4 regions of the Chryseobacterium sp. BGA-UO-ETr-SB22 genome follow, and region 4 is predicted to be linked to each of the others. Evidence: riboswitches for the same ligand, from Rfam matches in the RefSeq annotation. Region 4 holds a riboswitch; each other region holds the start of a gene.
The links. Region 4 has a riboswitch for cobalamin ahead of AC57AW_RS19510 (acyl-CoA thioesterase). Riboswitches for the same ligand answer to the same signal wherever they lie in the genome.

Region 1 (7,583 bases), 2.3 Mb from region 4:
AGAAAGAAGATTAAACGTTGCTCAGATGGACGTTTTCTCCCGTTTGATGATGGACAGAATTATCTTCCTGGGAACAGGTATTGATGATCAGGTAGCAAATATTGTTACAGCACAGCTTTTATTCTTAGAAAGTGCAGATCCGTCAAAAGATATTCAGATCTATATCAACTCTCCTGGTGGAAGTGTTTATGCAGGTTTAGGTATTTATGACACTATGCAGATTATTAAGCCGGATGTAGCGACAATCTGTACAGGTATGGCTGCTTCAATGGGAGCTGTATTATTGGTTGCCGGAGAAAAAGGAAAACGTTCTGCGCTTAAGCACTCAAGAGTAATGATTCACCAGCCTTCAGGAGGTGCTCAGGGAGTTGCTTCTGATATGGAGATCAACTTGAGAGAGATGCTGAAATTGAAGCAGGAACTTTACGAAATCATTGGTCACCACTCAGGACAAACATATGAGTGGGTAGAAAAATCTTCTGACAGAGATTACTGGATGACTTCTGAAGAAGCGAAAGGCTACGGAATGGTAGATGAGGTTCTGCAAAGATCTACTGAGAAAAAATAATTGATTGTAAAATCATAAGAAACCGCACCCATCTGGTGCGGTTTTTTTGTTGAATCAATTCTGGATTTTGAACTGTATTGACTGTTTAGATTTCTACAGAATGATACAATTGGAATAATGGTTTTTCCATACAGTTTGCAATTCTGCATAGATTCTAATTATTGACAAAAATTTAAACTGAAGACGTGAAAATTCCCATCCTCTGGAGGGGTGTCAAAAATTCAAAGAATTTTTGACGGGGTGGTTTTACGTGTAAAGGCGCTTTTCTTTATTTCTTAACCATCTTATGCATCACAGAACCACCATTTGTTTTAATCTCAACAAAATAAACTCCTGAAGATAAAGCCCGGATAGGAATCTTTAACTCCTGAGAAGTTAGTACCTTTTGCCCAGCAGCTGAATAAATATTCACTTCTTTTAGTTTCTCAGTTGTTTCAATCTGAATGAAATCACTTGCCGGATTAGGATAAATACTGAATTTTTTCTTTGAAACGGAAGAAGTACCCAAGGTTAATTGTGCTTCAGTTGGTGTAAATGGTCTTCTTTGCCCAAAACTCAGCCCCAACCAATCATCATTGCTCAGCTGAACCTGAGAAAGGCTGGTTTTCGTTTGCCAGCTTGACAAATCTTTTCCTTTGTATAACTTCCAGCTGTCTGATCCGGAAGTATTCCCGGTGAATGAATTTAATGATAAATGGGAAACCTGATTGTTAGCCGATGTATAATTAAAATACGAAACCTGAGTCTGGATCAGTTGTAAAGCCTGTTCAGCAGTGATGCTCCCGTTATATTTAATTCCGAAAACAAAAGAATTGGCACCATTGGCATTATCAGTTCCGAAATCAATCACCACAAGGCTTTTATTGCTTCCTGTTCCTACCCAGTTGGTAACCTGAGATGGTACGTACCATGAAGAGCTGTAAGCTGCAACAGGAGTAGAAGGAGGAGTGTCGTAATGATCAAGACCGTATGAAGCTCCATACCATTTTCCGTCAACCAAAGGAGTATAACCTACACCATTATTCCATGTCATGGTTGATGCACTGGATCCGGACCATGTTATCCAGCTGTCATCAATAGTGGAGGTGTGATGATTATAATTCAGAATAGAAAGGTATCCTGTAGGAATGTCAACCTGCATTTTGGGTTCTGCGGCCACAATAGCATTAATAAGATCTTCCATTGTTAAATCATTGCTATCAAAGCGGTATCCCCATGCATAAGAATTGGGAGTGCTGTTGTCATTAAAATCTGCAATGAAATAGGCCTTTTTAGAACCGGTTCCTACCCAGAATTTAATGTCATTTTCTGTGAATTGGGCTGACAATAACTGCATACAAAGCAGCAAGAAAAAAAAATAGATTTTTCTCATGATATAATTTAAATTAAAGTTTTACTCCCGAAACTTATCTTCAAAGGAAAGTATTTTTTCCTCTAAAGTCAGTATTTTAAGGCAGGTCTCCTGGCTCACATCTTACAGCCTCCTTCCCGGATTTTCAGGTCCAGTGGTATTAATATGCTATAAGTTTAAACAGTTTACAGTTGCGGGTACAGCTCAAAATTTGAATGGTATTCTCACTTGATTCCCTATTAATGAACAATGTTCAGCCTTAAAACGCTGCAAATATATCATATAAATTTGTGAGTCCGTTTTGTGAATTATCTTTTTTCGGATATGCTTAAAAAGTTGGTTTTCATATTAATTAATAATTGAGTTAGATTGCTGGATTTCCATTTTAAAATCTTCTTTTTTCTGTTTATATTCAATTCATTTTGTAGTTCTATTGTTAAAATAGAATTATCATTATATTCAAGATCAGTTTATAATCAATCTCTATTTTCGCAGCCATAAAAGTGAATATGAAAAAATTACTATTGTCTGTTGCAGTGCTGGCAGTATTAGCTTCATGCAACAGTGAGGCTGATTCTACAATAATTAATCAGGATATTAATTATTCCAAACTGCCTCAGGAATTTCCATTTACAAAACTGGCTACGATAAACGGAGTAGATGTTATCAATGGTGGATTTGGTTCCGGAGCAGCTGCTCACCCTACAAGAAAAGGTGAATTCTATGTCATTACAGATAGAGGACCTAATACTGACTTCCAGAATGGAAAAAAATTTCTTACCCCTAACTTTACGCCTACCATTATGCATTTTAAAATCAATGCTGATGGAAATGTAGAAGTGATTAAATATATTAAGCTTAAAAACCCATCAGGACAGCCTATTACAGGATTACCAAACCCTGCAGGAATGGGAAGTACCGGAGAAATAGCCTATGATGCTTCCGGAAATGTTTTAGGGACGGATCAATATGGATTAGACAGTGAAAGTATTGTAGCAGCAGCAGACGGTACATTCTGGGTTTCTGATGAATACGGGCCACACATCGTGCATTATAGTGCAGACGGAATGGAGATGGAAAGAATAAGCCCGATTGGCGTAAATACAGGACCAAGAAAATTACCTGCTGTTTTAGCCAAAAGAAGAGCGAACAGAGGGATGGAAGGACTTGCTATTACACCCGATGGAAGAACATTGGTAGGAACCATACAGTCAATGATGTATGTACCCAGCAAAGCATTGGCTACCAATACTACTTTGACGAGAATTGTCACATTTGATACTGTTACAGGGCAGACCAAACAGTTTTTATACAAACAGGATGGAGGAGCTTCCGATTCAGTTTGTGACATTACAGCCTTAAGTAATAATGAATTCCTGGTGATTGAAAGAGATGGAAATTTCGGATCTCAGGGAGGAATTAAAAAAGTATACAGAATCAACCTAAGCAATGCTTCCGATGTGAATGGAACTGATATTAATGCGGTAGACGGAATGAAAATTAATGGTAAGGCCTTAGAACAGTGTTCATGGGACGAAATTACCAATGCCGGGATAAAGGCTGTTTCAAAAACATTGGCCGTAGATCTGGTTGCAAAGCTGGGCTACGAACATGATAAGTTTGAGGGAATTGTTTATTTAGGAAATAATAAACTGGCTGTTTTCAATGATGATGATTTTGGAGTAGTGGATGATGGAAACGGAAACCCTAAGGCTAAAATTCTTCCTAAAACAGGGAAGGTAGACAAAGGAACTATGTATGTAGTCGATATTCAATAATTAGATTTTTTTAACGGAAAACGGCGGCATCTTCGATGCCGCCGTTTTTATTGTATGGTATTTCTTAGCTGACTTTTCTCCTTTTAAAGAAAACTCTATAAACTAAAAATGTTTGTATCAGAACGTTTCCTATAAATAGAAGTACTGCCTGATAAGTTGGAATATCAGCATAAAAAGGCAATAATTTATTAAATAAAACGGCTGGAGAATTTACCAGAGCCTTAATCAGTGCCAATGGATAACTCAAAAAGTCAGGTCTTATGCCAATTAAAAACTGATCATAAACAAAGACATAAATAAGATCAAATAAAAGAAGTCCGAAGAATATTAAAATGAAGTTTTTCATGTCTGTTCTAAAAGTTCCTTTATTTTAGTTAAAACCCTCAATGATTTTAGAGAAATCCTCTAATTTCAAAGCAGCTCCTCCAATCAGACCTCCATCGATATCCGGCTGAGAGAAAATTTCTTTTGCATTGTCTGGCTTTACAGATCCTCCGTAAAGGATTGAAATTTCATCAGCAACTTCCTGTCCGTATTTTGCAGCGATAATGCTTCTGATGTGTGCATGAATTTCCTGAGCCTGCTCAGGGGTTGCTGTTTCTCCTGTTCCAATAGCCCAAACAGGTTCGTAAGCGATCACTACCTTCTTGATTTCTTCAGCAGAAAGTGTGAAAAGAGCGACTTCAGTCTGGTTTTTCACAACCTCGAAGTGCTGTCCTGCTTTTCTTTGCTCAAGAGTTTCCCCGTTGCAATAGACAGGAATTAGACCTTTGTCAAGAGCTAATTTGATCTTTCTGTTACAGTGAGAATCTGTTTCTCCGTGATATTGTCTTCTCTCAGAGTGACCGATCAGTGAACCGGTAGCGTCAATAGATTCTAGCATATCAGCAGAAATTTCTCCTGTATAAGCGCCACTTTCATGCTCGCTCATATCCTGAGAAAATACCCCAATCTCGTCCTTTTCAAAGATGTCTTTTGCCATCATTAGATACAAAGATGGTGGAGCGATCCAAACCTCACAGTTGGTAGCATTGTTGTTTTTATAGCTTAGTAACTGAATCATCAATTGTTGTGCATCAATTACATTTTTGTTCATTTTCCAGTTGCCTGCAACTATTTTTCTTCTCATAAGATTTAAATATAGATTTATTTACTTTTTTAGTGTTTATGCTATAATCCCCATAGATTTTTCAGCAGAACATAGAATGTATGTTCCTCTTCAGTTACTTTATTGTCAGCTTTGATCAATGACTTTGCAAACTGAACAAACTTTACACGCTCGTCTTCAGTAGAATCTTCATGGAAGCATCTTGCATGGAATTCAAAGTGGTCTTTCCACTCTTCAGGCTGTAAAAGAGCCAGGGTTTCCAATTCATTGTCAAGATTCATTCTGAACGGAAATTCATCTGCCATATATTGCTGCACCAGCATTCCTTCCTCAGGAGCAAACTCTCCGTCTACAGAAGAAAGGATCATTAATAAGTGATATCCGGCGATTGATTTATTTGATTTTTGCATGTTTTAATATTTTTTTACTAGATCGTCTAAGTTATTTTCTTCTAAAATTTTATCGAGATATTTACCTCTGCTGCTTGATTTTCTTTGATAAGGAGCAAATTTCTGTGTTACTTCATTGAATTCTTCACTCAGTTTTATCAGCTCGTCTGACTCATCCGCTGTAAGTTTTTTATCAGAAAATTCTGTATTGAAATGAATCAGTTTTTTTACTGCAATTTCCTTTTTTACAATTTCCTCTTCCGTAGAATGTAATGTACAAATCCCATAGATCCCGTTACAATAGGCAGCCCATTCACTTTCAAATATTTCATCCAGTTTTTCCTGTTCCGGAAAAGAAGTATGGAATATACAGTCATAAGCGAAACCTTTATGAGGATGATTGATCAGATGTTGGATGAAGTTTTCTTTAAATTCTGCTTTATATTGATGAACATCACTCAAATCTTTATTCTTCTTAACCAGTGAAATACAGTTTTTACTGAAATATTTTTCTGTAATCTCATTTTCAAACTCATCATTAAGAGGCGATGTAATTCTGATACTTCGGGAAACCGTGTAAGAAGGCTGTGGAACTAATTCATTTTGAATAAGCGCAGCCAGCTCATCCTTACTGATATCCGTTACAGTACATAATTCATTTTCCGTAATGTAATTTTCATTGATATAAGCGAAATTTTGTTCCATCACTATTGAAGTAATTAGTTGATATAATCTTTTGCGGGTTGTTTATCTATGATTTTTCCATTCTCAAGAATCAGTACAAACGGGTTGCTTCTTGCTATGGTTTTGATGGCAGTTCCGTCCATCATTGCATTTTTAATGGTTTTAAAAGTATTCGGATACGTAGAAATTCCGTAGATAAGAGCTCCTTTCTGCGTATTTACTTTAGCTTCCACCTTCTGAAGCAGATCAGCAGGAACATCTTTTGGATGATATGAGAACACCAAAACTGCTTTTGGAGCGTTGATGATTTCGTTCGTAACTTCCATTCCTGTAGGATCTTCAATCTTGAATTTCACAATCTCAGATTTGTACCCTTCTTTAATCAATACAGATTCATTTTTGCCTTCCTCAATTTTCCATGGAGAACCTTCTGCCCAGTATTCTGTTTTTTTGATATAATCATCCTGATTTACCTTTACAACAGCTCCTGTTTTCTGATTTTTCAGAGAATAAAAAGTCTTGTATTCGGAAGGGTTTTTATCAATTTTTCCTTTTTCACCTTTTATGTCTGTCCCAATTTTGTAATCACGGAAATCAATGATTGGTTCATGCATAATTCCCTGTGCCATAATGTAAACCATGCCTAGAGAAAAAACGGTTAAAAGAATATATTTAAATGTATTGGAAGGTTCTTTCTCGGTCACCCCATATTCATCTTTTTTACGGAATTCTTTTCTGTACAGAATGAAAAGGATAATCAATCCTACAAGAAGTACAACATCTTTCAGGAAACTCTGCCAAGGCGTAAATTTGATGGCATCACCAAAACATCCACAATCTGTTACGACATTGAAATACGCCGAATAAAAAGTAAGGAATCCAAAGAAAATACAAAGGGCAATTAATATGGACAAGGTAAATTTAAGCTTTAATTTAAGCAGCAGCATAAATCCGAGGAAAAGCTCCAGTACCACCACTATAATGGAAAATAGCAGGGCAAACTTTTCTAAAAAAGGCATATTGAAAACCGGAGGGGCAAAATATTCTTCCATTTTGAAAGAAAAACCTACCAGATCCACGGCTTTCACAAAGCCTGAAAGGATAAAAATAACGGCAATAACAAAGCGTAATAAACCTTTAAGCATATTAAATATTTTTGGGTTCGAATTGATTTTCTTTTTCCGAGAACTTAATCAGGCAGAAGACAGCATAGTTCAGCATATCGAAATAGTTGGCATCAAGCCCTTCAGAGACGATTGTTTTTCCTTGGTTGTCCTCAATCTGTTTAGTTCTTAATACTTTCTGATAAATAAGATCCGTAATGGATGAGATTCTCATATCTCTCCATGCTTCACCATAATCATGATTTTTTCTTTCCATTAAAGCCTGGGCTTCGTTAGAATATTTGTCATACAGACCTAAAATTTCTTCTTTATTTTCATTGAAATCATTGGAAAGCCCTTTCTCAAGCTGAATAAGTCCAATGATAGAATAGTTCACAATGGCAATAAATTCATCTTCTTCACTCTCATCTACCATTTTTTTATCAGTCATCTGAAGTGTGCGGATCCTGTTGACTTTGATGTAAATCTGGTCTGTAATGGAACTCGGTCTTAGCACCCTCCACGCAGCTCCGTAATCCTGTAATTTTTTACCGAAAAGATCACGACACTGACTGATAACTTTCTCGAACTGTACTGATGTT
Region 2 (7,583 bases), 1.7 Mb from region 4:
TCTTAGGACTGGCAGATTATTATATAGAATTCTCTTCAAAAGAAACTATTCTGAATGCCCTTCTGCAGGCAGATTGGAACGGAGCATCTCATAAAACTGTTTCCAATATCCTGGAAAATATTTCAAAAGAGGTCATTATTCCTCAGTCTCAGGCAGCATTACATGAGCCTTTTATCAGACAGTTTGAAGGTGTAGATTCTCTGGAGGATTTCAGAAAAATATTAATCAGCCATAATGATAAAGATGAATGGATCAATAACGGTATAAAAAGCTTTGAATCCGGATCTCCAAGTTCGGCACATATTATTTTCAGACAACTGAAACAAGGTAAAGATTTAAGTCTTGAGGAGGTTTTTCAATCTGAACTGAATCTATCCTGTCAATGCTGCATTCACCCTGATTTCGCAGAAGGAGTGAGAGCATTATTAGTAGACAAAGATATGTCTCCGAAATGGCATCCTGCAACATGGGAAGATATTACAGAAGAATGGATCGATTCCTATTTTAAAGAACTGAAAATTGAAAATGAAAAATTGAGAATAGAGATTTAAGTATTACGCTTTGAACGCTCAACTTTAAACTTAAAAATTATGTCAAATATAGCATTCATAGGATTAGGAAATATGGGCGGACCTATGGCCGTCAACCTGATCAAAAAAGGTCATAACGTGGTGGGCTTTGACCTTTCGGAAGAAGCGTTGAAAATATTGGTATCAGAGGGAGGCCAGGCTGCCGAATCTGCTGTAGCAGCTTCTAAGAACGCAGATGTGGTGATCTCAATGCTGCCTTCAGGAAAACACGTTGCTGAACTCTATTCAGAAGAGTTTATAAGCAGCCTGAAACCAAATACATTATTGATTGACAGCAGTACCATTGATGCGGTTACGGCCCGTACAGTGGCTGAACTAGCTGTTTCAAAAGGCTGCAAAATGATAGATGCCCCTGTTTCCGGGGGAACTTCTGGTGCTCAGGCGGGTACACTCACCTTTATTGTAGGCGGTAAACAGGAAGACTACGAAAAAGCCAGGCCGATACTGAAGTGTATGGGGCAGAATATATTTCATGCCGGAGAATCCGGGGCAGGACAGGTTGCCAAGATCTGTAATAATATGCTGCTGGCCATTCATATGATCGGAACTTCAGAAGCCATCAATCTGGGGGTGAAACATGGTCTTAATCCTCAGATTTTAAGTGAGATTATGCAGAAGAGCTCCGGGAAAAACTGGTCGCTGGACGTGTATAACCCTTATCCGGGAGTGATGGAAAATGCTCCGGCTTCCCGTAATTATTCCGGTGGTTTTGCTGTAGATCTGATGACAAAAGATCTTGGGCTGGCCGCAAAAGCAGGTCTGGAAACCAAAACATCCACACCTCTGGGCAATACCGCATTGAATTTATACAGAATGTGGAGCGAATCCGGAAACGGAAAAACAGACTTTTCAAGCATTATTCAATTTCTAAACAGAGACCTTTAAAAATGACTTTTGAAACATTACTATATCAACAGAACGGACATATTGGAACATTAACAATTAACCGTCCGCAGGCTTTAAATTCATTGAATGAACAGGTTTTACAGGAACTGAAATCATTTGCTGACCAGATAAAATCAGATCGAAATATCAGGGTATTAATTATTACCGGTTCCGGAGAAAAAGCTTTTGTTGCAGGGGCTGATATTAAAGCAATGCAGCAGATGACTCCCGCAGAAGCAGAGGCATTTTCAATTGCTGCACAGACCGCTTTTAACGCTATTGAAGAACTTTCTTTTGCGGTGATAGCCGCTGTAAATGGCTTTGCGTTGGGAGGAGGCTGTGAACTTGCATTATCATGTGATATTATTCTGGCCAGTGGGAAAGCAAAATTTGGTCTCCCTGAGGTGACATTGGGATTATTGCCTTGTTTTGGCGGAACCCAGCGTTTGCCAAGAGCTATTGGATTATACAAAGCAAGAGAAATGGTTTTCTCCGGAGAATTTTATTCCGCGGAAGCCTGTAAAGATTTTGGTTTTGTCAACCATGTTTTCGCTCCCGAAGAATTACTGAACGAAGCCCAAAAACTGGCAGAAAAAATTGCTGCAAGAGGTCCTGTAGCTGTGGCAAAAGCGAAACAGTCTTTAAATACAGGATTTGAACTTCATATCACAGACGGATTGAAACAGGAAGCCGTTTTATTCGGAGAATTGTTCACAACAGAAGATCACAATGAAGGCATCGGAGCATTCATAGAAAAAAGAAATCCAGACTTTAAAGGAAACTAATGGATTGGAAGATAGAGAATTGAAAATAATATGGTTTAACTTAAGCATCATCTTCCATTTTCAATTCTCTGTTTTTCCATTACTTAAATGGTCAGCCCATGATTGTTTTTCACCTCAGCCATGACAAATGTACTGTGGGTACTCCCGATAGAATCTACAGATCCCAGTTTGTTAAATACAAAATCCTGATAATGTTTCATATCCAGTACCTGAACTTTCAGAAGAAAATCAAAATCTCCGGAAATATTATAGCATTCAGCTACTTCTTCAATTTCTAAAATTTCTTTTACAAAATCATACCCTACAGATCTGTCGTGAATTTTCAGCTTGATCTGGCAGAAAACTGTAAACCCACGGTTGAGCTTTTCAGCATCAAGAACAGCTGCATATCTTTTCACAAATCCTTCCTGTTCCAATCTTTTTACCCTTTCAAAAACCGGCGAAGTAGAAAGATTCACTTCCTTTGCAAGCTCTTTAACGGTCAGTTTTGCATTTTTCTGGAGCAGCCTCAGCAGCTGTACATCCTTATCATCGAGTTGTTCCACAGAATATTATTCTTTTAGATTATAAAAACAGTCAAATGTAAAGAATTATATGCTTTTATTGGTGTTTTTAAAAGCTTATTTTGCTTAATTAATTGGGTTTGATTGTGTTTTTGTTCTGTATTAGTAATTTTACACAAAATTAAAAACTTTTACTGATGACCATGTTATGAGTAAAAGTACAGTTCTTTAGAGATACTTCATCAAACAGGAAAGGTTTTACTTAACGTAGATTAATAGGGAATCGTGTGAGAATCACGAGCTGTCGCGCAACTGTAAGTAACATACAAAGGTTTCTGTCCTTGGATATCCACTGTCAAAAGCGGGAAGGATGACGGAAACTGTTACAAGTCAGGAGACCTGCCTTTACTGAATTGACAATGCTTTCGCGGTCTGAAGCTTTTGGGTCATACAGATGATATATCGAATGAATACATTTTCTCTGTAAGGGAAATTGTGTTGTTGGTTATATCATGAGCCATGAAATTTTTTATCCGTTAAAACATTACGAAGCATTTTAAAAAGACTTGATATTAAGTTTAATTAAAAAGTTTAAAAATGCAAACTCACATTCTGGGCTATCCGCGTATTGGTAGCAAAAGAGAACTCAAAAAAGCCTGCGAGCAATATTGGTCAGGTAAAATCCTTTTGGAAGAACTTCTGAATACAGGCAGAACGATCTGTAACCAAAACTGGAACATTCAGAAAGAAGCAGGAATAGACCTTATTCCGTGCAATGACTTTTCATACTATGATCAGGTATTGGATATGAGCCTTGTGGTAGGAGCAATTCCTACACGTTATCATGAAGTAGTGCTTAAAAAGAACAACTCTGAGCTGGATCTTTACTTCGCCATGGCAAGAGGATACCAGAAAGATGGACTGGATATCACTGCGATGGAAATGACAAAATGGTTTGATACCAATTATCACTATATCGTTCCCGAGTTTTATAAAAATCAGCAGTTTAAACTGAGTTCAGATAAAATTTTCAATGAATTTGCAGGAGCAAAACAGGCAGGAATCAATGCAAAACCGGTAATCATCGGGCTGGTTTCTTATCTGTTATTAGGAAAAGAAAAAGAAGAAGGATTTGATAAACTGGATCTGACTGCCAATCTTCTTCCGGTATACACAGAGATTTTAACCAAACTTCAGGAGCAGGGCGCAGAATGGATTCAGTTTGATGAACCTTTCTTAGCATTGGATTTAACGGAGAAAGCAAAAGATACCTATCATTTTGTTTACGCTGAAATAAGAAAACGCTTCCCGAAACTGAAATTGATTGTGGCTACTTATTTTGAAGGATTAAATGATAACGGATCACTTGCTGTATCACTTCCCGTGAATGTATTGCATGTAGATCTGGTAAGAAATCCTGAGCAATTAGATGAAATCCTTAAAAGTATTCCTGAAAGCTTAAGCCTTTCATTAGGAGTAGTTGACGGAAGAAATATCTGGAAAAATGATTATGAAAAATCTTTGTCTTTCATCAGAAAAGCAGTTGAGAAATTGGTGTCTGAAAGGGTTTTAATTGCTCCTTCCTCTTCATTACTTCATTCACCATGTGATCTGGATTTTGAAACCACTCTTAATCCGGAAATTAAAAATTGGCTGGCTTTTGCTAAACAGAAAGTGGTAGAAGTGGTAACGCTTAAAGAACTGGCATCCGGAACAGAAAATGAAAAGATTCTTGCCTCTTTTGAAGAAAATAAAAAAGCAATTGCAAGCAGAAGAACATCTTCGCTTATCCATAATGATGAGGTGAAGCAAAGAGCGAATGCTGTTACTGAAAAAGATGCACAAAGGATCAATACCTTCAAAATCCGTAAAGAAGAACAGCAGAAAGTACTGCAGCTTCCTTTATTTCCAACAACAACCATCGGATCATTCCCACAGACTACGGAGGTAAGAAGCTGGAGAGCAAAATTCAAGAAAGGAGAGCTTACGGCAGAGCAGTATGATACTTTATTGAAAGAAGAAACCCAGAGAACCATCAACTGGCAGGAAGAAATAGGGATAGATGTATTGGTTCACGGGGAATTTGAGCGTAACGATATGGTGGAATATTTCGGAGAACAGCTGGAAGGTTTTGTATTTACGAAAAATGGCTGGGTACAAAGCTACGGAAGCCGTTGTGTAAAGCCTCCTGTGATCTTTGGTGATGTTTCCCGCCCCACGCCGATGACGGTATATTGGTCTCAATATGCTCAGTCCCAGACTGAAAAATGGGTAAAAGGAATGCTGACAGGTCCCGTTACCATTTTACAATGGTCTTTTGTACGTGATGATCAGCCTCGTTCAGAAACATGTAAACAGATTGCTCTGGCCATCCGTGATGAGGTTGTAGATCTTGAAAAAGCGGGAATCAGAATTATTCAGATTGATGAGCCCGCGATAAGAGAAGGACTTCCATTACGAAAAACCGACTGGCAGAATTACCTGAAATGGGCTGTAGAAGCTTTCAGAATCTCTGCAAGCGGAGTAGAAGATGCCACTCAGATTCATACCCACATGTGTTATTCGGAATTCAATGATATTATTGAAAACATTGCTGATATGGATGCTGATGTGATTACCATAGAATGTTCCCGTTCTCAGATGGAGCTGCTGAATGCTTTTGCAGACTTCAGATATCCAAACGAAATTGGTCCCGGAGTATACGACATTCACTCACCAAGAGTTCCGTCAAAAGAAGAAATGATTGAATTATTGAGAAAAGCACAAAACGTAATTCCTGCCAATCAACTTTGGGTAAATCCTGACTGCGGGCTGAAAACAAGACACTGGGAAGAAACAGAAAAAGCTTTGATAGCAATGGTGGCAGCTGCTAAAGAAGCTTCCGTAGAATATGCACTTTAAAAAACTTTAAATAATTAGATTCAATTATTCAGATCGTGTTATGATTTTCATGGCACGATCTGTTGTTTTGATTATCCTCGCTTTCAGATACATTTTTTTAGATGAAGTCTAAGTTATTTTGCCTGTAATGAACTCGGCGGATAGCCAAACTGCTTTTTAAAGGCAAAAGAGAAGTGGGATAAATTTTCAAAGCCCAGATCCAGATAAATATCAGAAACCGATCTCCCTTTTTGGGTAAGCAGAAAATGAGCTTCCTTTAATCGTCTAAGCTGCAGCCATTGTCTTGGAGGAACACCAAATATCTTTTGAAAATCTCTTTTAAAGGCAGACAGGCTTCTCCCAGTTAAATAAGCAAACCGCTCTACATTGACATTGAAATGAAAGTTTTTGTTCATAAAAGTTTCAATATCTATTTTGTAAGGCTCAGAGAAATCGAATAAAATGTCTTTAAGACCCAGATCATCGCTCAGCATCAGAAGTAAAGCTTCTTTTTGTTTGAGGCGAAGCAGTTCTATAGAAGCAGGAAGTTCTTCATAAGCCAGCAGTGAGTACATGAAAGACGTTAATGCCTTTTGATCTGGTTTTATAAAAGCTGGAGTATTGTCTTTCTTCTCTGCCTGATAACCATATTCACGGCTGAAATCTCTTAAGATGGCTTCATCAAAATAGATAGTTACCGTTCTTATCTCCCCATTTTTAGGAGGATATTTTGCAAACTTCAGGAGACGGTTTTTTCTCGCAGAATAAAGTTCACCCTCTTTAAATATTGTCTTTGTGATCCCGTCATTCAGTTCCATTTCCCCGGAAAGAACCAGCCCCAGACTGTGGATTCTTGCAAACTGTTCTCCTTCCCTGAATTCTGAAAAATGACAGGAATAATTGATAGGTAAAGGAATATTATTTTCGCTCATGGCTCAGACGGTTATTTCTTGATCGATTCTTTTTCAAACTTACAAAACTTTTTTAGTATCAATGATGAATTGCATAGTGTTTAAATCCTCAAAGCCCGTTATTCACAGACTTTGAGGATTTTACTATCAGGCAAGAATGGTCTTAGGTTCCAGATAAGCTTCCAATCCGAATACCCCATACTCACGGCCGATCCCACTTTGCTTAAACCCACCGAAAGGAGCATAAGGATCATGCGAAAATCCATTGATACAGATTCTCCCGGCATCAATCTGTGCTGCAACTCGCTCTGCATGCTCTTTATCAGAAGAACTGATGTAAGCTGCCAATCCATAAGTAGTATCATTCGCAATAGCAATAGCTTCCTCTTCATTAGTATAAGGAATAATAGACAGCACAGGTCCGAAAATCTCTTCCTGCGCAATACGCATATCATTACGAACATTGGTGAAAATGGTTGCTTTTACAAAATTACCGTTTTCAAGACCTTCCGGTTTCCCTTCGCCGCCTGCAAGAAGAGTAGCACCTTCTTCCTGTCCCAGACGGATGTAGCTTTGTACTCTTTCAAACTGCTTGGCGCTTACCATAGGCCCTACAAGGGTATCTTCTTCATCAGGGTTTCCTACTTTTACCTGTTCTACAGCCTTTTTAGCCAGTTCATTCACTTCATACAATCTGTTTTTGGGAACAAGCAGACGGGTAGGAGCGATGCAGGCCTGTCCGTTGTTCATATACGCTCCGAAAACCGCCATTGGAATAGCTTTTTCCATATCCGCATCTTCAAGAATGATATTCGGGGATTTTCCGCCAAGTTCAAGGGTTACTCTTTTCATGGTATCTACGGCTCCTTTGGCAATAGCTTTTCCTGTAAGGGTAGATCCTGTAAAAGAGATTTTTGCGATATCAGGATGCTGGGTAATTTCTGCACCTACTACATTTCCTAACCCATTTACAATATTGAATATCCCGGCAGGTAATCCGGCTTCATGGAAACATTCGGTAAGCAGCTG
Region 3 (7,583 bases), 1.7 Mb from region 4:
TATTGGATGCAGTGGTCGCGGTCAGCAGGATTATTTAACGGTCCTTTTTTATCGATAATTCTAATCGCTGCTTCGTGAGTACGGATGGTAATTTTTTTGATATCATCTGTTGTTTTCCCAAGGCCTCTTAAAGTTGTGTGTAATGTCATTGCAGCTTCTACTGCAGTCTGCGAGTGAAATTCTGCAGGGAAGGAAATTTTAAAGAGTACATTTTCCATTACGTAAGAACTGTATTCTCTCTGGAATTTGAATTCATTTCCTTTGAAAGAAACATCATAGAATCCCCATGTTTTTGCCGTCAATACAGATGGATAGCCCATTTCTCCTGTTTTTGCAATCAGGGCAAGACGTACAGCTCTTGATGTAGCATCTCCTGCAGCCCATGATTTACGGGAACCTGTATTGGGAGCGTGGCGGTATGTTCTTAAAGACTGTCCGTCCACAAAAGCCAGTGACACGGCATTGATAATTTCATCACGGTTTAACCCGATCAGCTTTCCTACTACTGCTGTGGAAGCCAGCTTTACCAATAAAACGTGGTCAAGCCCTACTTTGTTGAAAGAGTTTTCCAATGCCATTACACCCTGAATTTCATGAGCCATGATCATTGCTTCCAGTACCTGCTTCATTTTTAAAGGTGCTTTTCCTTCTGCAATATTGGTTCTGGATAGCCAGTCTGCAGTCGCTAAAATTCCTCCAAGGTTATCAGAAGGATGTCCCCATTCTGCCGCCAGCCATGTATCATTGAAATCCAGCCAACGAATAATCGCTCCGATATTGAAAGCTGCCTGAATCGGGTCCAGCTGAAATTGGGTACCCGGTACTTTTGCTCCGTTAGGAACCACCGTACCCTTTACCACAGGTCCTAAAAGTTTTGTACATGCGGGGTAAGTCAATGCTTCCAGACCACAGCCAATCGTATCCAGAAGACAGTAATGAGCGGTCTTCCATGCTAAGTCATTTTTAATTTCGTAGTTTAAGACATAGTCTGCAATGTCTGTTAATACCTGATCGGGTTGTGGTCTTTCGTTTGAGATGTGTGAACTCATTTTTTATTGTTGAAAAATTTTAATTAATTAAAAGTTAAGAGCGGAAAATTGAAAATGAACTATTGATATTTCCATTATTTCCTGTCGTTGATGGACACAAATTCTTTGTTTTCGGGTCCTGTATAGTTGGCACTTGGGCGGATAATCTTCCCATCCTGTCTCTGTTCTATAATGTGGGCACTCCAGCCTGTAACTCTTGAAATGACAAATAACGGAGTAAACATCAGGGTAGGAACTCCCATCAAGTGATAAGAAACAGCGGAGAACCAATCCAGATTCGGGAACATTTTCTTTTCTTCCCACATTACAGTTTCAAGCTTTTCAGCAATAGTATACAGCAGCATATCTCCTGCTTCCTCGGAAAGTTCTTTAGCTACCTTTTTGATCACGACATTTCTTGGGTCTGAAATGGTATACACTGGGTGTCCAAATCCGATAATCACTTCTTTGTTCGCAATACGCTGGCGAATGTCACTTTCTGCTTCATCCGGAGAATGATAACGGCTTTGGATTTCAAAAGCTACTTCATTAGCTCCACCATGTTTAGGCCCTCTCAAAGCACCAATGGCTCCTGTAATGGCAGAATAAATATCAGATCCTGTACCGGCAATCACACGGCTGGTGAATGTTGACGCATTAAATTCATGTTCTGCATACAGGTTCAACGAGATTTCCATTGCTTTTACCCAGGAATCTGAAGGTTTCTTTCCGTGTAACAGGTGAAGAAAATGCCCTCCTATTGTATCATCATCGGTTTCTACATCAATTTCTTTTCCATTATGGGTATAGTGGTACCAATATAACAGACCTGAGCTGAAAGATGCGAGTAATTTGTCTGCAATATCTCTTGCTCCCGCCATATTATGATCGTCTTTTTCCGGCTGAATACTTCCGACAGCGGAAACCATAGAACGCATAACATCCATTGGGTGGGCTGCTGCAGGAATACTCTTAAGGATATTTCTCACAGAATGAGGCAGTCCTCTCAGAGATTTTAATTTGGCTTTATAGTTTTTCAACTGTGCTCCAGTAGGCAGCTGGCCATAGATCAACAGGTAGGCTACTTCTTCAAATTGCGTTTTTTCTGCCAGATCCAGAATATCATATCCTCTGTAATGGAGATCGTTTCCACTTTTTCCGACACTGCAAAGCGCAGTATTACCTGCTGCTACCCCTGAAAGCGCAACGCTTTTTTTAGGTTTAAATGTGGGTTCACTGTTCGTTGACATTATCAATTATTTTGTTTAAAAAGGTTGTCTAATTTTTGTTCATAGTCGTAGTATCCAATGCTTTGATAGAGTTCTTCTCTGGTTTGCATGGTATCTAATACATTGACCTGTGTTCCGTCTTTGCGAAGGTGTTCGTATACATTTTGAGCCGCTTTATTGGCGGCACGGAAAGCCGAAAGCGGATAAAGAACCAGTCCTACGCCTGCATTTTTTAATTCTTCCACTGTGTACATTCTGATCATCCCGAATTCTGTAATATTAGCCAGTACGGGAACTCCTGTAGCTTCAACAAACTTTTGGTAAAAGCTTAAGTCAGGAACGGCTTCTGCAAAGATGAAATCTGCTCCGGCTTCTTTGTAAGCAACTGCTCTTTCCAATGTTTTTTCCAATCCTTCATTAGCAAATGCATCGGTACGGGCACCTATTACAAAATTCTCATCGGTACGGGCATCTGCAGCAGCTTTCAGCCTGTCTACCATTTCTTCTTTGGTTACAACTTCCTTTCCCGGGCGGTGTCCACAACGTTTTGCACCTACCTGATCTTCAATATGCAAAGCAGCAGCTCCGGCTTTAATCAGTGACTTGACGGTTCTTGCCACATTGAATGCTGAAGGCCCAAATCCGGTATCAACATCTACCATCAATGGTACATCGCAAACATTCGTGATACGCTGAACATCAATCAATACATCTTCCAGCGTAGTAATTCCTAAATCCGGAATACCCAGAGAGCCTGCAGCAACACCGCCTCCTGAAAGATAAATTGCATTGAACCCAGCCTGCTGTGCTAGCAGCGCGTGATTGGCATTAATGGTACCAACAATCTGAAGGGGACTTTCTTTTCGCATGGCCTCCCGAAATTTCATACCGGGAGACTTCAAACTTTCACTTGTAGTCATTATAATATTTATTGTTTAGTTGAATTTTGTTTACAGAAGACCATGAATAGACGCAATAATAGCCACCATTCCATGATGTGGTAAAAAGGAAATCAAAAGGAAGCAGAACTGTTTTATTCGTTTTTTGTAATCCGGAATTATGCACCATTACCTCCCTGCAAACCTGTTTATTTCCAAGTCTGCTGCTCCTGCATGAATAACCGAAATCGAATGGGTACATTTTTTAACTTTTTATATTGATTAAATCCTCATAAAAAGTTCCTGATAAACTTCACAATGCCTGTGGAAAAGAAAAATATGGAAAAGGAAAATACGATGAATACACGATAATGAAAGAGCATACTGCCCCACTACTTACCTGCATCACAAAATAACACGAGCTGACAAAATATATTGATCCCACTGTTATCCATATCGTATCATACCTGACTATAAGCTTCATACCGCGAAAGCATCGTCAATTCGAAATAGGCAGGTCTCCTGACTTGTAACAGTTTTTATCGTCCTTCCCATATAACGAGGCATACAGTGGACCTTTTTTGATAAAAACCTTGATGTTACTTACAGTTGCGCGACAGTTCGTGATTTGCACACGATTCCCTTTTAAGACACAGCTAAGTGTAACCAGTTTCGGTTGATAAAGAAGATGTTAAGAACTCCTTGGTGGTAAATATAGGTATTTTATAAAAACGTGAAAGATATTTTATGCAAACAATAATTATTTAACCATAACCCACTGATTTTGTTATTATTAAAAATACATTTTTTATTCAACAGACATTGTAATTTAGATGATTCCGTTCGTTTTTCGTTACTAAATTCTTAAGATATATAATGAAAAAATGAAACAACTTTAAAGAAATAACTTCCTCGTTGTCATTTTTCACCCTGGAATTGAAGTGTTTTTTTGAACTGTTTTTTTTAAGAATTGTGAATGTTTATCTTTTCATATTAAATGATCTTTTTTATATCATTTTTAGTAAGAAACTTGAATCTTTATTCTACAATCCATTTTCTAAAAGCAGCTGTGTTGCTTTGTAAGCAGAGATTTTTTTCTCCTTATTATTTAGAATGAATGGATAAAAAAAATCCGCCAAAAAATGACGGATTTTATAGTATTTGAAAGCTGTTGAAATTAATTGGCAGCCGGATCAACCAGTTCTGTGGTAAGTGCTAAAGATTTTAGCAGATTTTTATTGTTAAAAAACAAGGTTGCATAATGTTTTCCTTTCTTAAAAATCAGTTTTGAACCTCCTGGAAATTCACTGTCAGAACCTAGCTTCTGTGTTTTAGCACTGTACTTACTGAACTTCGTTTTGCTGTCCTGCAGCGAACTTTTATTCATGATAAGCCCAAATGGAAGCCCTTCTACCACTACGGGTTTATTGTCTGAAATGGTAAAGAACATCTCATTAACAGCATTACTTTTTCCCAGGCTGCAATACAGTTCCAATCCTGTTTTTGTAGGCCATTTCACATATTTTTCTTCATTGGCATCTTCATAAAACACAGGTTTCATGTTCAATGCTTTTGAGATCTTATCGGGAGTCTGTGGAAAAATAAATTCTGAATTTTTATCTAATAGAGAGTTTAGAACAGCTGTTTTCTGTGAAAATGCTGTGATACTTATCAGTTGAAAAAAGATAATTAAGATGAAAGTTAATGGTTTCGTCTTCATGGATTATTTAGAATTTTAATGATTTGAAAGTTAAAGGTATTAAAATTTACTCTATCCGGTTACTACAAAACAATAATAATATGATCTCTTCTTCTTAATTTTTACAGAGCTTCCTTTTCTCTTTTAATATTCCATAGGTGTAATTCTTTATTGCAACAACTTTTACATATGATTCTGATAGCAAATGAAAGCTAACTATTCTTAATTTATTCTGTAAAAATCAGGTTTTAATGATCCGATTTAAAAGTTCACATTTTCATAGACCACTTTTCCCAAAAAGCCAAAATTAACCAGCAAATAACAAAATTCGATAAGTTTTGACAGTTATCGACAGCTACGATAACCCCTGTATTTATGCAATATTAATAATTTTGCATACGATTTGAAATGATATAGTTCACTTCAAATATTTTTAGAAAAACACAAATTTAATACTAAAGGATGATTCACGATATCAAGAATATTCATATGGGCGACCTCATCACCCAAAGAATAAAGGAATTTGAAATAGATCAAATACGAATCTGTAAATTTTTGAAATGTACAGATGAAGAATTAACTCAAATATTATCCCAAAAATCTATAGAAAGCGATCTTATTTTACGGTTCAGTATTTTACTTGAATATGATTTTTTTAGAGTTTATTCACATTATCTTATACTCTATGCACCTCCTGCTAATGTAAATACAAGCAATACAACTATCCAATCTTCACTCCCTCAGTTCAGAAAAAAACTGTATACCCAAGAAATTATTTCTTTCATTCTGGATCTTATTGATACAGGGAAAAAGAGTAAGCAGGAGGTCATGAATGAATATAAGATTCCCAAGACTACCTTATACAAATGGATGGGTAAATACAAAAACGGATTCAATTAGTAACACTTTACATTCGTAATTTCCAGTTCTCATAACTGCATTCAATTAAAGGTGAAAAAACAATTTTACCATATGCTCTATGAAAATAGACAGCTCAAAAAGTGTTATTAAATTTCATAAATAATTATCTATATCAATATAGATATAAAACTTAATTATTACATATTATGATAATTCAATAAACCACAGCAAATAAATAAGTAACTTTAAAAAGTAAACTAAATGAATCAATTTATGTTTATTAATGGGATTTTATTCAACGTATAAAAATTTTTATTTGTGAAAATTAAATTTTTACTGATAATTTTAGTTGTCTTTTATAATTTTTGTTATTCACAGGATAATATTAAACAACAAAAAAGAATCGATAGTATGATTATTGTTGTCCAGGATAAGGGCATATATGCCAATAAAGGCAGCAAAGAAATCTTAAGAATCTGTACTGAAATATATTACCAATCTAAAGAGATTGACTACTCCAACGGAATGATTCAGGCAGATATGAAAATGTCGGAAGTTTACCTGAATGAACAAAATTATAAAGCTGCTCTTGAGAAGATTCTGCAAGGCAAAAGTCTTGCAAAGGAAGAATATAATTATTACCTATTGTCTCTTTTCTTTATACAGGAAGCTGTTGTTTATTCTGAACTGGGATATGTTAAAAAATCTCAAAAAGCACTTAGCAGTTCTTTAGGACTTCTTAATAGAATACCTGAAAAAGAAAATTATTTAATAAAAGGGCTTGTTAACAGGACAAAGGCAAAAAATATTCAAATCTCTGCAAACAGTACGAAAGACTCAGCTTTGGTTTATTTATATCGTGGTCATCAGGAAATAGGAAAAATGGACAATAAAAGTCCTTATAAAAACTTTTTTCTTGGCCTTTTTGCAACAGATCTTGCCGAAGAATATTATCTGAGAAATAATTATTTAAAAGCAGAAATATTTCTCAATGAATTTAAGGAATTGATGTCTCAGGAAAATGATCAATCTGAATTTATCCGTTATTATATCCTTAAAGGAAATATAGAAAATAAAAAGAAAAACTATACGCAGGCACTGGAATACTTTGATAAAGCCTTAGAAATTAATCAAAAATATAAAATATACACGCTCGCATTAAAAGATATTTATTCGGGGAAAGCAGAGTCTTATTTAATGCTTAATGATTTCAAAAACCAGGCAGCATACAGTACAAAAGCAAAAAGAATCACAGACAGCATGGTAATAGCTGATCAGCAATTGCTGAACACGACAATAGATATCAATGAGAATGAGGATCCTTTTACGGATAATGAAAATAACAACTACTACCTTGCAGCAGGCATACTTATAGCATTGGCGGGATTAACATTTTATATTTTACGTCATAAAAATTCAAAAAAAGAACGTGTAGAAGAAAAACATCTGGAGCAAGCCCCTAAACCAATTATTGTCCCTGAAAATGAAAAGTCTGAAACGGAAGTTGAAGCCCTTAGGGAACTTGTTCAACTGGCTAAAAATGATGATAAATCCTTTTTACTCAGATTTTCTGAAGTTTTTCCGGCCTTCAATCAACAGCTTTTGAGTATAAATTCTCAGCTTACTCATTCAGACCTGGAATACTGTGCCTTAATCAAATTAAAATTTGACACTAAAGAGATCGCTCGTCATAAAAATCTTACTATAAATTCTGTAGTCAGTAAAAAATACAGGATCAGAAAAAAACTGAATATAGGCACTGATGAAAATATGTACACATGGATGTTGAATATCGGATAGTCATATTTAATTTAATCCTGCTTTATAATAAAAGTTTGGTGTTCTTATTTATATTTTACTTTTTAAACTTACTTCTGTGAAAACAAAA
Region 4 (7,583 bases):
ACTAAATTTGCATTGTGTATATAGATAAAGAAGATTTAGACGAATTAGAGTTTCCGCAATTGCTCGCGGAAATCTCCCCATTTGCGTATTCTCCGAAAACAAGAGAAAAAATTCTTCAACTTCGCCCAATGGAAATAGATGAGGCGGAACTTTCATTAAAAAAAACGTCAGAATATCTGTCGAGTTTTGAAAGTTCAAATGCGATTCCGTTTGATGAATATGAAGATATTGAAAGTGAGCTGAAATTGATGCTGATTGAGAATTACCGACTGGAAAACGCTGCTTTCATCAAAATAAAAACCATCACGGAACAGATCGGAAAACTGCAGAAGTTCTTCCCTACCATGCCGGAAACGTTTCCTAACTTGCTAGAAGAGGTTTCTGTACTGGAATTCAGAAAAGAGATCATTGATAAAGTAGATAAGGTTTTCAACCGTTTTGGTGAGGTAAAAAGTGAAGCTTCTCCGGCTCTGAAAGGCTTGAGAACTGAAATCCAGCTTGCTAAAAAAGCAATTCAGGAAAATTTCAACCGCGCACTTACCACGTATGGACAGAGTGACTTTTTGGATGACATACGGGAAACCATTATTGATGACCAAAGAGTACTAGCTGTAAAATCAGGATTCAAAAAAAGAGTGGCCGGAAGAACGCTGGGAATTTCCAAAACAGGTTCCATTACCTACATTCAGCCGGACAGTGTTGTAAAGCACTACTTCAAGCTTCGTGAAAGTGAAGAAGAAGAGAAAAAAGAAATCGATAAAGTTCTCCGACAGCTTACCGCTGAACTGGCAGAATTTCAACCTCAGCTATGGAGATATCAGGCTTATATTTTTGATCTGGACCTTACAAGAGCGAAAGCTAAGTTTTCTGATTTAGTAAACGGAATTCTTCCCAAGATCAATCGTCATAAGACATTGAAACTTAAAGATGCCTACCATCCCTTGTTATGGTTGAGAAATAAAGTAGAGAATAAAACGATTCACCCTCAGACTTTGGCTTTAACGGAGCATAACAGGATTATCTGTATTTCCGGGCCTAACGCTGGTGGGAAATCAATTACGCTGAAAACAGTAGGATTATTGCAGCTGATGATTCAAAGTGGTATTCTGGTTCCGGTTCATCCCAAATCTGAAATGTTTTTCTTTGAAAAAGTAATGACCGATATTGGTGATAATCAATCCATTGAAAATCATTTATCGACCTATTCATCAAGATTGAAGAAAATGTCCGGAATCATCCGCGAGGCTGATGCCAATACCCTTCTACTAATTGATGAATTTGGTACCGGTTCTGATCCGGAATTGGGAGGTGCTCTGGCGGAAAGTTTCATGGAGTTTTTCTATGATAAAAAGAGTTTTGCCATTATCACGACTCACTACACCAATATTAAACTGGTGATAGAACAGCTTCCCAATGCCCAGAACGCAGCAATGCTCTTCAATGAAGAAACACTGGAGCCAATGTATAAACTGGAAGTGGGCCAGGCAGGAAGTTCATTTACTTTTGAAGTTGCAGAAAAGAATAAAATCCCAAGATTTATTATCCATTCTGCCAAGAAAAAGGTAGAACATGATATTGTTAACCTTGATAAGACTATTGTAAAACTGCAGCAAGAAAAATTTGAAGTTGAAAAACTGAAATCCGATCTTGCAGAAAGAAAAGAATCTGTAGAGGATAAGCGTGACAATCTTCAGAAACTGAATGATCAGCTGCAGCAGAAACTGTTCAATTTCCAGAAATTATATGAAGAGGAACACCGTAAGCTTCAGTTCGGGAATAAGATTGAGACGTTCATCGACAGTTATACAAAGGGCAAATCCAGAAAAGATGTTGTAAAAGACTTTGTAAAGCTTCTGGAGCAGGAGAAATTCAGGAAATTAGGCCATGATAAGGATGAAACAAAACGCCTGCAGGTTGTTAAGAGAAAAATTACTCAACAGCTGAAAAAGGAGGAAGTGATTGAAAAAATTGCAGAAACCAATGAAAAACTGGAAGAACAGCGTAAAAGTGACCGTGCTGTTTGGATGAAAATTGGACAGCGTGTTCGTATTACCGGAAGTACCAGTGTAGGAACTATCGAAAAGATTTCCAGAAACAAGGTAATTGTCAATTATGGAACCTTCAAGACAACGATTAATGCGGATGAACTTGAGAGAATTTAATTAATCTAAAATGAGTTTATTTTTAAACTTATTTTACGCAAATACTAAGAGAGAGTGCCTTCCGACACTCTCTCTTTTTTATTCAATATTTTATTTCTTAATGAATTTTAACCGAATTGTATGATTTTTATCTTTCAGCTGAATAAAATAAATTCCTTCGGATAAATTGCTAAGGTTTACTTTATGATCAGAAACTTTTCCTTCACCTGCTTTTTGCCCCAATACATTATAAATCTCATAATCTGTTGCTTCTGAAATTCCGGAGATATTTAAAATATCAGATGCTGGATTAGGATAAATTTCCGGTTTTGCCGATTTAACAGCTTCGTTTACTCCCAATAAAGGGTTCAGGAAGTTTATCCCGTAATCCTCAACTTCTCCATAGGTAAATGAACCACAAGCATCTGTAGGCACCTCTTGTCTGCACATTACCCTCATTACAAGCCCGCAACCATTAATTACAGCACTAGGCAATGTAGGATAACTGGGGATAGAAAATGTGGTTACAACCGGAGCTGTTGACGACACATTATTCGCAACCAGTACTCTTTCATTAGAATCAAAAATACCATTACCATTGATATCTATCCATGCTGTTATAGTGATAGGACTTGGAGTACCTGTCCATGTACTACTTACTGAAAGCGTATTTCCAACACTTCCTGCTAAAAATTTAATTCTCCGGTCTATATCAGTTCTGTAATCGATATAGTTAGAAGCTCCGGAGTTGCTCACCATTGGAGCTGTCATTCCCGTTGAATTTACTGTTACATTTGAAATATACACCATTGTTGCATCTGTAGAGGCAGTAGTGCAATAATTGAGTGACGTCGCAAAAAATATTGGATTCGACCACATTCCCTGAGTAGTACATATTTTTGCTACCTGCACTTCATAAACTGTACAAGGCTGCAGATTCGTAATAGTAAATGAATTTTGCCCTGGTGTAGGAGTAGCTACCATCCAGGAAGTAGTTCCGGGTAATCTATATCTGATGGTATTATTCGGGGTATCTGGATCAGCAGTCCATGTAACAGTTCCGGAGGTAAGGGTTATAGTGGACATCTGAACGCCGGTGGGAACGTTCGTATCACAGTAAAATAAAGATTCCGATCCTGCTTCTATTTTGTTTTCTGCCTGAAAGCTGGAAATCCCCAAAATAAAAGAGAATACACAAAGTAGTCTTTTTGTCATGTTTATTAGTTTTTAAATTCTCTTGAAAAATAGGAATTTTATTGAATATACTTTATAGGTCGTCCATATATTATTGTATTTTTTCAATAGATTTAAATTATATACGTAAAAAACACAGCTATCCTGTAGAATATTACTGGTAAAATACCTGCTTTCTTATCATTATTTGAACAAATACAAGATTTAAGAGAACTGTAAGAGTATAATTACCCTCCGAAAAGCATTTAATTTATATATTTGGGGGATCAAAAAATTTTCATGATGACTTTCATAAACAAAGCATTCTATCTATCCGCTTTCAGTATTTTTTCTTTAGCCTTTGTAAAAGGGCAGAATAAAGTTCCTTTCGGAGTGGTAAAAGCTGAAGAAGGATATGCCAATGTACGGGTTCATAAAGACAATTACAGAAAAATTGTAGACAAAATCCGTATGCGTAAAGGAGATGTATTTGTTTATGTAAAACCTGCTCCCGGAGAAACAGAATGGATCTGGATCAAATATCCTGAAAAACAGGATGACGACAAGCCGTTTGTACGCTATGAAACGCTTGATAAAGAAGGAATGGTAAATAAAGAGCGTATTGCTTATATTGATCAGCTTCCGGCTTATACACCGTCCAAATCTAAAAACGGAAAATCACTTATTTTCACAGATAATTCTGATCCGAAAGTCCCTACTGCCCAAAGAAGCAAAGTTGTGATTGATATTTATCCATCCAATGCAGGCTACCGTAAAAAAGAAAAAGATGCAGAAGGAAAACTTCTGACCATCGATAAAGTAAAACCCTGGGGAATTGGAAATGACCTTCCAGAAGGAATGACCGAAATCAAATCGATCAGGGTACAACAGCCCGGAAGAGGTTCTGTCTTTGTAAGAGAAGCCATCAAAAATATGTTCCAGCCTACCATGGATTTTGAGAACATTGGCGTAACCTCCCTAGACACCGACAATATTTTCCTATACATGATAAACGGTTCTGGAGAAAACAGATACACCACGCTGTGGACGATCAAGAAAGGAAGAGTAATCAGCCAGATTATTTACCATAATCCGGAATAAATTCATTATTTTTGCACCCGAAAAGTTTTAACGCTTATTCATCACAGAAATTGGTTCTGCATTATTGCAGATTAAAAGGGAACCGTGTGAAAATCACGGACTGTCGCGCAACTGTAAGTAACTGAAATCTTTATCAAAGATCCACTGTGCGAGGCATGGGAAGGAGATAAAAGATGTTACAAGTCAGGAGACCTGCCTATTTCTTTAAACAAATAACTTTCGCGATTTGAAGTTGTATTGATCTGATGGATTGTTTCAGGAATTCTATAAGTTCCTGTCATTGTTCTGTTATTTTAATATCATTTTCATTTCGCTTTAATAATAATGATATATGACTACAGAAGAAAGAATTGAAGCATCCGAAACCAGAATCTTTAAAGCGGTTTTCCCTAACACAACCAATCATTACGATACCCTTTTTGGTGGTACGGCCATGCAGCTGATGGACGAAGTAGCTTTTATTACAGCCACCCGATTTGCCAGAAAAAGAGTGGTAACAGTGAGCAGTGACAAGATCGATTTCAAAAAACCTATTCCTGCCGGAACTATTGTGGAACTGATTGGGAAAGTTTCCTACGTAGGAAAAACCAGTATGAAAGTAAATGTTGAGATCTATACCGAGCAGATGTATTCTTATGAAAGAGAAAAAGCCATCGTAGGTGACTTTACGTTTGTAGCGATTGACGAATTCAAGAAACCAATCCAGATACTATAAATAAAAAAGCTTCGGGCGGCCTTTGGCCGCCCGAAGCTTTTTCTATGTTTTTTAATTTATTTCACAACTTTTTCCATTTCCAGACTTCTGTTCAGCAGCAGTTCAAAAGCTTCACCCATTTCATCAGAAGCTCTGTTGATTGCATTTTCAAGCATATTTCGGATTTGTTTTTCTGTTACTCCCGCTTCCGTCCAGCTTTTTCCTGAAGTATGAGAATTTAAAATAAACGGCATAATTCTATCAATCCCGCAGGCAAAAATAGCATCAGAGGTTTTCTCATCTTCGAACTCAAGCCATAGATTAAAGAACTCCGTGCGCAAAGGTTCATCAAGAATTCCGAAAATCTTTTGGGCAGATGCCTTTTCTCTGTCAAACTTACCTACCATTGCCTTTTCATCAAAAATAAAAGTGTCTCCAGCTTCTATCTCTACCAAATCATGGATGGAAAGCATTCTTATCACTCTTAAAAGATCAATATCTGCACGGTTTTTAGCATACGGATAAAGGATCTGTGCCAGAATGATAATCTGCCAGGAATGTTCCGCGGTATTCTCTCTTCGGGAATCATCAGCATTATAATTTCTTCGCTGTACATTTTTCAAGGCATCCACTGCCAGAATAAAGTCAATCTCTTTCTGAATTTTCATCTAACTTTTTATTTTCTATTATATTGATCTGCCGGGTATACCTTTGTTTTGGTAATCCATTTATTATTGATCTTTTCTTTAGTTATTACTTTCACCTGACCTTCAGTGTTCATATCCTCTTCCTTTTCAAAGACTTTATCCAGACCTTTATTCGGAATAACGGCGTATTCAGTAGTGAAAATATCGCAGCACCCGGATTTACCATAGGAGATCAGGCGTTTACGTTTCACATCAACATCAAAAATATCAAGGGCATTGGAAGCAAGATCCGTAAGTTCTTTACTCTTTACAAACCCCATTCTAGTACTGTTGAATACATATACATCATAGGAAGCGGCACTGTAGTTTCCCATATTTCCGTTCCTTATCGCAACATCTTCGGTTCCGTCAAAATTAAAATCATTAATGATAACAGAATTCTGCTTATTTGTCAGCTGAATCATTTTTCCCTGCTTAGGTTTTTCAGCCTGATCTACTTCCAATACCAGGTCGTCCGATACAAAAGTCTGCACCTTTGTGTTTTTATGATCAAACAATTCTACACTTCCTTTGCCGCTGCACCGCCCATCATGGCAATTCTCTACCTGGATGATTGCATCGTAATTCTTTGACGCATTTTTAACCTCAAACTGATATTGTCCAAAACAGGCAGGACCAAGTAAAACAAAAGCCGATAAATGCTTGTATGTATTTAATAAATTCATGGTAATAGTAAATAGATTTAGGTGTTTTTGTACCTAACAAAAATACGAATCATAATACCGATCTCAAAATTACAGCCTTATTATATGTAAAAATCTGAAACAATTTAACAGCCTTTAGATAAAAGAGTATTCATTAATAAGAAGCTGTTTCCCGCTATACGCTCATACTCCTCGCACAGCACCTGAAACCTATCTGCTGTGGGGTAACCGCTGCTATCGGGGCTAGATGATGGCAGTGGGCAACGAAATAATTAATAAATAATGAGTAAATAGTAATGGACCATCTCAATTATTTCTGATTATTTTTCTCAATCACATCAAAAATTTCAACAATTTTACAATTATTTCCATCCAAATTCATTTTCCTTAAAATTCAGTGTGCAATTTATTATATTGATTATCAGTATTTTAAATTATTTGTTTTAAAAATTTCACTACTTTGTATTGCATAATACCATTTATTTTACATATCTTTGTAATGTAAAATCGAAATAGGTACAACTAGCTAGGTTCCGAACTTCGAAAATTATATAACTAATTAACAAAACTTATCAAAGATGAATACCGAAAATACCAAAGCGCAAATGCGAAAAGGAATTCTGGAATTCTGTATTCTAAGTCTCATCAATAATCGCGAAATGTATGTTTCTGATCTTATTGACGAACTGAAAAAAGGAAAACTGGATGTAGTAGAAGGAACCCTCTACCCTCTTCTTACAAGACTTAAAAACGGAGAGTTTCTCTCTTACAGATGGGAAGAATCTACAGGAGGGCCACCCAGAAAATATTATCAGATCACAGAAAAAGGAAAACTTTTCCTGGATGAACTTCAAAACACATGGAATGAGCTGACAGCCTCAGTAAACAACATCACCCAACAAAATTAAAAAACAACGCTATGAACAAGACACTCTCAATAGGACTCGCAGGTTTTTCTTTTACAATAGAAGAACACGCATATATAAAGCTCAGCGATTACCTGAACGCACTGAGAAGCTCACTGGATGCTTCTGAGGCCGATGAGGTAATGCATGACATAGAAATAAGAATGGTGGAGATATTCAAAGATTCTCTGGGAAAACGTGAAGTAATCAACGATACC

Region 1: another riboswitch for cobalamin. It lies ahead of AC57AW_RS09205 (T9SS type A sorting domain-containing protein); the one in region 4 lies ahead of AC57AW_RS19510 (acyl-CoA thioesterase).
Region 2: another riboswitch for cobalamin. It lies ahead of metE (5-methyltetrahydropteroyltriglutamate--homocysteine S-methyltransferase); the one in region 4 lies ahead of AC57AW_RS19510 (acyl-CoA thioesterase).
Region 3: another riboswitch for cobalamin. It lies ahead of AC57AW_RS11745 (hypothetical protein); the one in region 4 lies ahead of AC57AW_RS19510 (acyl-CoA thioesterase).

What each region holds. Positions count from the first base shown of each region.
Region 1 covers NZ_JCAQOV010000005.1:415,201-422,783, forward strand. Annotated here, with positions in the region: gene clpP (ATP-dependent Clp endopeptidase proteolytic subunit ClpP) at 1-568, shown strand, start outside; gene AC57AW_RS09205 (T9SS type A sorting domain-containing protein) at 837-1,940, opposite strand; cobalamin riboswitch at 2,004-2,196, opposite strand; gene AC57AW_RS09210 (esterase-like activity of phytase family protein) at 2,429-3,697, shown strand; gene AC57AW_RS09215 (hypothetical protein) at 3,762-4,043, opposite strand; gene tpiA (triose-phosphate isomerase) at 4,068-4,826, opposite strand; gene AC57AW_RS09225 (tellurite resistance TerB family protein) at 4,868-5,215, opposite strand; gene AC57AW_RS09230 (DUF6058 family natural product biosynthesis protein) at 5,219-5,899, opposite strand; gene AC57AW_RS09235 (BT_3928 family protein) at 5,914-7,023, opposite strand; gene AC57AW_RS09240 (DUF1599 domain-containing protein) at 7,025-7,583, opposite strand, start outside.
Region 2 covers NZ_JCAQOV010000005.1:995,965-1,003,547, forward strand. Annotated here, with positions in the region: gene AC57AW_RS11775 (enoyl-CoA hydratase/isomerase family protein) at 1-551, shown strand, start outside; gene mmsB (3-hydroxyisobutyrate dehydrogenase) at 591-1,475, shown strand; gene AC57AW_RS11785 (enoyl-CoA hydratase/isomerase family protein) at 1,478-2,260, shown strand; gene AC57AW_RS11790 (Lrp/AsnC family transcriptional regulator) at 2,344-2,805, opposite strand; cobalamin riboswitch at 3,000-3,184, shown strand; gene metE (5-methyltetrahydropteroyltriglutamate--homocysteine S-methyltransferase) at 3,361-5,664, shown strand; gene AC57AW_RS11800 (helix-turn-helix domain-containing protein) at 5,778-6,575, opposite strand; gene AC57AW_RS11805 (aldehyde dehydrogenase family protein) at 6,702-7,583, opposite strand, start outside.
Region 3 covers NZ_JCAQOV010000005.1:984,377-991,959, reverse strand. Annotated here, with positions in the region: gene AC57AW_RS11760 (bifunctional 2-methylcitrate dehydratase/aconitate hydratase) at 1-1,049, opposite strand, end outside; gene prpC (bifunctional 2-methylcitrate synthase/citrate synthase) at 1,124-2,278, opposite strand; gene prpB (methylisocitrate lyase) at 2,281-3,177, opposite strand; gene AC57AW_RS11745 (hypothetical protein) at 3,164-3,397, opposite strand; cobalamin riboswitch at 3,631-3,821, opposite strand; gene AC57AW_RS11740 (hypothetical protein) at 4,313-4,855, opposite strand; gene AC57AW_RS11735 (transposase) at 5,297-5,734, shown strand; gene AC57AW_RS11730 (hypothetical protein) at 6,107-7,495, shown strand.
Region 4 covers NZ_JCAQOV010000005.1:2,685,139-2,692,721, forward strand. Annotated here, with positions in the region: gene AC57AW_RS19495 (endonuclease MutS2) at 15-2,162, shown strand; gene AC57AW_RS19500 (T9SS type A sorting domain-containing protein) at 2,253-3,356, opposite strand; gene AC57AW_RS19505 (hypothetical protein) at 3,615-4,415, shown strand; cobalamin riboswitch at 4,450-4,629, shown strand; gene AC57AW_RS19510 (acyl-CoA thioesterase) at 4,747-5,130, shown strand; gene AC57AW_RS19515 (HD domain-containing protein) at 5,187-5,777, opposite strand; gene AC57AW_RS19520 (XAC2610-related protein) at 5,786-6,481, opposite strand; gene AC57AW_RS19525 (PadR family transcriptional regulator) at 7,039-7,368, shown strand; gene AC57AW_RS19530 (PspC domain-containing protein) at 7,380-7,583, shown strand, end outside.